2 regions of the Fusobacterium sp. IOR10 genome follow, and region 2 is predicted to be linked to the other one. Evidence: riboswitches for the same ligand, from Rfam matches in the RefSeq annotation. Region 2 holds a riboswitch; the other holds the start of a gene.
What was found. A riboswitch is a leader RNA that binds a small molecule or an ion and turns the genes downstream of it on or off. The one in region 2 is predicted to bind ZMP and ZTP.
Positions count from the first base shown of each region.

Region 1 (3,433 bases), on a different contig from region 2:
TATATCCATTTTCTTCTATTAATTTAAACATTTTTTTAGCTTTTACTGAATACTCAACACCATCTCCACCATATATTTCTTTAACTATAGTTTCTATTTTCTTAATTGGTGTGTCCTTTAAATCATATATTGGTGAATATTTTTCAGTGTTATTTGCAATTTCTTCTACAACTAATTTAGCTAATTCTTCTCCACCTTTTCCACCCTTTTCCCAAACATCACATAGGGCAACTTTCACATTATGTTTTTTACATCTTTCTATAATTAACTTAAATTCTTCCTCTGTGTCACTTAAAAATCTATTCATAGCAACTACAACTGGTAAGTTATACTTTTTCATATTTTCTATATGTTTATCTAAGTTTTCAAGTCCCTTTGATAGAGCTTCTAAATCTTCTATTCCTAAATCTTTTGCTCCACCGTGATGTTTTAACGCTCTAACTGTTGCAACTAAAACTACACAATTTGGAGATAGCCCTGCTTGTCTACATTTAATATCTAAAAACTTTTCAGCTCCTAAATCTGCAGCAAATCCAGCCTCTGTAATAGCATAATCACTTAGTTTCAATGCCATTTTTGTAGCTAGAACAGAATTACATCCATGGGCTATATTTGCAAAGGGTCCTCCGTGAATTAAAACAGGTGTGTTTTCCAAAGTTTGAACTAAATTTGGTTTTATAGCTTCCTTTAAAAGAGCAGTAACTGCACCTGTAACTTTTAGTTGGGAAATACTTAATGGTTTCCCATTTACATCATAGGCAAAAATAATTTTCCCTATTCTTTCCTTTAAATTCTTTAGGGAAGTTGCTAAACAAAGGGATGCCATAATTTCTGAGGCAACTGTTATTTGATATGAATTTTCCCTAGGAATTCCTGAAGCTTTTCCTCCAAGTCCTATAACTGTATTTCTTAGAGCTCTGTCATTCATATCTACAACTCTTTTCCATATAATTTTTGTTATATCTATGTTTAATTCATTTCCAAATTTCAAATGATTATCAATTATTGCAGAAACTAAATTATGAGCTACTCCAATTGCATGAAGATCCCCTGTAAAATGTAAATTTATATCTTCCATTGGAATAACTTGAGAGTAACCTCCCCCTGTTGCTCCACCTTTCATCCCAAAAACAGGTCCTAAAGAAGGTTCTCTTAAAGCTGCTATGGAACTATAACCTAAACCATTTAAAGCTTCAGTAAGACCAACACTAACTGTTGATTTTCCTTCCCCTGCAGGTGTTGGAGTTATTGCTGTTACTAGGATTAAATTACCATCCTTTTTATCCTCCATATCCTTTAATAAACTTAAGTCTATTTTTGCCTTATATTTCCCATATTGATCATATTTGTCCTCAGGTATACCTACCTTTTTTGCAATATCATTAATGTTTAAAATATTTGCCTCTTGAGCTATTTGTATATCTGTCTTCACAAAAACCTCCCTTAATTTTTCCTTTTATATATTACTGTATAAAAAAAACCAACACTAACCAGGCTTCTTTGTGCCCAGACGGTCGGCTACTAATATTATACTCCCTGTGGTTAATTCCACTTCCGTCAGTCGTATAATTAAAATAAATATTATCACAATTATTTTTAGTTGTCAATATTTGGAAAATATTTATATTTTTTTTTCATAAAATATGGGAATTTATCCTTGACAAATTCAGGTTTTTAATTTATTATGTATCTATCTTAAATAAAAAATAATATTTAACAACCGTATAAGCCCTTAATATGGTGGGGCGTCTCTACATACTACCTTAAATAGTATACTATGGCCTGTTTTTTTAGATGTATAGGCCTGTAATTTTACAGGCCTTTTATATTTCTAAAATTACAACGTATCTAAGGGCCTATAAAATTATAGACCTTTTATTTTTTAACAAATTTAAATCGGAGGGTATAATGGAAAAATTTTTTAGATTGTCTGAAAACAAGACAACAGTGAGACAAGAGATTATCGCAGGGGCCACTACATTTTTAACTATGGCATATATAGTTTTTGTAAATCCTGCTATTTTATCAGCTACTCATATGGATCAAGGAGCACTTATTACTGCAACTTGTTTATCTGCAATTGTTGGTACTGGACTTTGTGGTGTTTGGGTTAATGCACCCTTTGCAATGGCACCTGGAATGGGACTTAATGCTTTCTTTGCTTATACTTTAGTATTAGGGCAAGGGGCTACTTGGCAAGAAGCACTTGGAGTTGTTTTTCTTTCTGGTGTTATATTTGTAATATTAACATTAACAGGAGTTAGAAAATCTCTTATTAAGTCAATACCTATGGAATTAAGACTTGCTGTTGGTGCTGGAATTGGTTTATTTATTGCCTTTCTTGGAATGCAAACAATGGGACTTATAGTTGACAATCCTGCTACTTTAGTTGGACTTGGACATTTTGATACTAAGCTTGCCTTATCAGTAATTGGTCTTATTGTTATGATCTATCTAGAAGTTAGAAATATAAAAGGTGGTATATTACTTGGAATCTTAATCACAACTGTACTTGGAATTATAGTTGGTGAAATAACTTTACCTAAAACTCTAATGTCAATGCCTCCAAGCATTGCTCCAATTGCATTTAAACTAGATATACTAGGAGCTTTGAAACCTTCATTAATCGCTTCTATATTTTCTTTCTTATTTGTTGATTTATTCGATTCCCTTGGAACTATATTAGCTTGTGCAAATGAAGCTGGACTTATTGATGAAAATGGAAATGTTGATAAAATAGATAAAGTTTTAGAAGCAGATGCTGCTGCTACAATAGTTGGTTCTTTAATAGGTACATCAACTGTAACTACATTTGTTGAGTCAGCTTCTGGAATTGCTGCTGGAGGAAGAACAGGACTTACTTCTGTTACCACTGCACTTTTATTCTTTGTAGCTTTATTCTTTTCACCAGTTATAGGAGCTGTTCCTGGTTATGCAACTGCACCAGCCCTTGTAATAGTTGGAGTATTTATGTTTAAAAATCTTTTGGACATTGACTTAAGAAATTTAGAAACTGCTATTCCTTGTTTCTTAACTATTATAATGATGCCTTTAACTTATAGTATCTCTTTAGGATTAGCATTTGGATTTGTATCTTATGTTCTAATTAAAATATTTGTTGGAAAAGTTAAGGAAGTTCCATTTATTCTTTGGATCGTTGCTGTTTTCTCTTTTCTAGAAGTTACAGGTCTTACAAAAAGTTTAATGTCAATATTTATGAAATAGTCATAGCAAAATTTTTATAAATATATTATAATATACATCATACGGTATAATATTAATTATACCGTATTTTTTATACTAAAATTTAAAAAAGGATGAAGAATTAATATGACGAGCAATTTATTACTATCTTTAAATGTAGTTTTCCCGATTTTTTTTATGATGAGTGTTGGATATTTAATTAGAAAATTAAATATGGTAGATGATCATT
Region 1 is NZ_WJWY01000020.1:16,318-19,750, reverse strand. Features, by position in the region: gene GIL12_RS06795 (formate--tetrahydrofolate ligase) at 1-1,432, opposite strand, end outside; ZMP/ZTP riboswitch at 1,498-1,575, opposite strand; purine riboswitch at 1,701-1,798, shown strand; gene GIL12_RS06790 (NCS2 family permease) at 1,909-3,225, shown strand; gene GIL12_RS06785 (AEC family transporter) at 3,331-3,433, shown strand, end outside.
Region 1: linked by a shared signal. The riboswitch ahead of GIL12_RS06795 (formate--tetrahydrofolate ligase) and the one ahead of pflB (formate C-acetyltransferase) in region 2 are both predicted to bind ZMP and ZTP.

Region 2 (3,433 bases):
CATCATCATAATCTAAATAATCCCCTTTAACTGCTTCAAATCTAGGAGATATTTGTTTTCCACTTTTTTCATCTCTTCCACCATTTAAAGCATAAAGTAAAGCCTTTGCTAGGTTTGCTCTTGCTCCAAAGAATTCCATTCCTTTTCCTATTTTCATAGGAGAAACGCAACAAGCAATTCCATAATCGTCTCCAAATTCAGGTCTCATTAGATCATCATTTTCATACTGAATAGCTGATGTTTTTATAGAAACCTCTGCACAGAATTTCTTCCAATTTTCTGGCAATTTTTCTGCCCATAGTACTGTTAAGTTTGGTTCTGGAGCTGCTCCTAAATTATATAATGTATTTAAATATCTAAATGAATTTTTTGTAACTAATGGTCTTCCATCTGAACCAATACCACCAATAGATTCTGTTACCCAAGTTGGATCTCCTGAAAATAATTCATTATATTCTGGAGCTCTTAAAAATCTAATAATCCTTAATTTTATTATAAATTGATCTATTAATTCTTGAGCTTCTTCCTCTGTTATAACTCCATTTTTCAAATCTCTTTCAATATAGATGTCTAAAAAAGTTGATGTTCTACCAAGGGAAGTTGCTGCTCCATCTTGATCCTTTGTAACTGCTAAATATCCAAAGTATACAAACTGTACAGCTTCCTTTGCATCCTTTGCTGGTTTAGTTACATCATAACCATAAGAGTCACACATTTTAACAAAATCTTTCATAGATTTAGTTTGATCTGAAATTTCTTCTCTTCTTCTAATAGTTTCATCATCTAATTCTGCAATTTCCAATACTTGCATTTGAGCTTTTTTATCTTCTATTAATCTATCCATACCATAAAGAGCAACTCTTCTATAGTCTCCTATAATTCTTCCTCTTCCATAGGCATCTGGTAATCCAGTTATAATTCCCACACTTCTACAAGCTTTCATTTCCTCAGTATAAACTGAGAAAACTCCTTCATTATGAGATTTTCTATACTTTGTAAATACTTCTTCAACAAATGGATCAATTTCATATCCATAAGCTTTTAAAGATTTTTCAACTACTCTCAAACCACCCTTTGGATAAATACCTCTTTTTAAAGGTTCATCTGTTTGCATTCCCACTATTACTTCCATATCTTTATCTATATATCCTGGTTTATAAGCTGTTATTGATTGAGGTATTTTTGTTTCTGCATCTAATACACCTTTTTTTCCCTCTTCTTTTAATAATTCTGTTAATTTATTCCAAACTTTTTTAGTTTTTTCTGAACTATCCTTTAAGAAAGTATCATCACCTTCATAAGGAGTATAATTACTTTGAATAAAACTTCTTACATCTATTTCACCTTGCCAACGTGCTTTGTTAAATCCTTCCCATGCTTTGTTTGTCATTAAAGCCTCCTTAAATTTTATAAAATTTTATAACAAAAAATCGACCGTCTAGGCTTAGATTGTGCCCAGACGGTCGACTAATTTAAAACTATACTCCTTGTGGTTATTTCCACTGATCCGTCAGTTATATAGCTATTTATTTACTTGTTTTTTCTTTCCTCTTGCATAGATACTACTATAATTTTCTATTCTTGTCAATAATTTTATAAAAATATTTTTTTCAAATATCTAGCTTCACTATCTTCATCAGAAGTTCCTATTACTTCATTATTAGGTAAGGCTTTTTTTAATTTTTCACTGGCATTCCCCATAACCAAGCCTTTTCCAACAAGTTCTAACATTTCTTTATCATTTAGTCCGTCTCCAAAGGCTATAGTTTCTTCTAAAGATATTCCTTCCTTTTCCAATATTTCTGAAATAGATTTTCCCTTTGAAACACCTTTTTTCATAATTTCAAGACAAATATCCAAGGAAGCTGTAATATTTATTTTATTTGCAATTGTATTATCATTTTTTAATTTATTTTCCAATTCCTCTAAAACGTTACTATCCCTACATATATAGGCGAATTTAGAAATATTATCTTTTTTTAATTCAGTTAAATTTACTATATCTGGAGTAAATCCAGATTCCTTATGATATTCATTTACCTCTGGTACATCTATATTCACATACCATTTATCAAAGGTATATACATTTTGCATAATATTTTCTTCTAATGTTAAATTCAAAAAATACTCTGCGTAATCCTTTGGTATTGTATAATTCATAATAACTTTATTTTTATAATCGTGAACAACTGCTCCATTTGCTGATACTAAAAAAGAGTCTGCACCTAGTTGGTTTTTAAAACACATGGCATCCTTATGATGCCTTCCTGTTGCAATTATAAATTTTACACCTTTTTTTATTATCTTCCCTATTATTTCTTTACTATAATCTGAAATTTCATGATTTGAATTTAATAAAGTTCCATCCAAATCTGAAATTACTGCTTTATACATAGGTATCCCCTCACTATTTTTTGTTTTTCTTGTTTTTTTTCATTCTTAAAATAAACCAAATTATTATTCCTATACTCACTGGTGCCATAGCTAAATTAGCTATTATTGCGTACTTCATCATTAAAATCAACCCCTTTATGCAAATAAAATATTTTAACTTTCTATTAATTATACCATAAACTTCTGAAAATATAAAATATCAAAAATTTTGTTGACATTTTTTTTAAAAAGTTATAAAATTAAAATCGATGAACATAAGCACTCACGTATATAGAGTGCTAACAAAAAACAAGGAGGCTATAAAATGAATATTAAACCAATCGGTGAAAGAATCTTAGTTGAAAAACTAAAAAAAGAAGAAAAAACAGTTAGTGGGATTATTTTAGCAGCTTCTTCTGCTGGAAGTAATCAAAATATTATGGAAATTGTAAGTATTGGAAATGGTGAGAAAGTATCTAATGAGTTTAAAATAGGAGATAAAATTATTTCTTCTGGATACTCTGGAACTACAATTAAACATAATAATAAAGAATATAGTATTTTAAATTTTGATGATATTTTAGGTATTGTTGAATAATTTTAATTACATAATAAGATTTTAGGAGGGTTAAAATGTCGAAAATTATATTATTTAATGAAGATGCTAGAAAAAAATTAGAAAAAGGAGTTGATACTCTAGCCAATACTGTTAAAGTAACTTTGGGACCTAGAGGTAGAAATGTAATTCTTGAAAAATCCTTTGGATCTCCTTTGATTACAAATGATGGAGTTTCAATAGCTAAAGAAATTGAACTTGAAGATCCCTTTGAAAATTTAGGTGCAAAATTAATTAAAGAAGTTGCCACAAAGGCAAATGATATTGCAGGGGATGGAACTACAACTGCTACAATTCTTGCACAAAAAATAGTAAAAGAAGGATTGAAAATTGTAAGTGCTGGAGCCAATCCTATATTTGTAAAAAAAGGAATTGATAAAACTATTACTGAAGTTATAAAGAAATTAAAAGCAAATTCTAAAAAAGTTAAATCTAATTCTGAGA
Region 2 is NZ_WJWY01000004.1:12,369-15,801, forward strand. Features, by position in the region: gene pflB (formate C-acetyltransferase) at 1-1,390, opposite strand, end outside; ZMP/ZTP riboswitch at 1,447-1,528, opposite strand; gene GIL12_RS01450 (Cof-type HAD-IIB family hydrolase) at 1,594-2,394, opposite strand; gene GIL12_RS01455 (co-chaperone GroES) at 2,699-2,971, shown strand; gene groL (chaperonin GroEL) at 3,007-3,433, shown strand, end outside.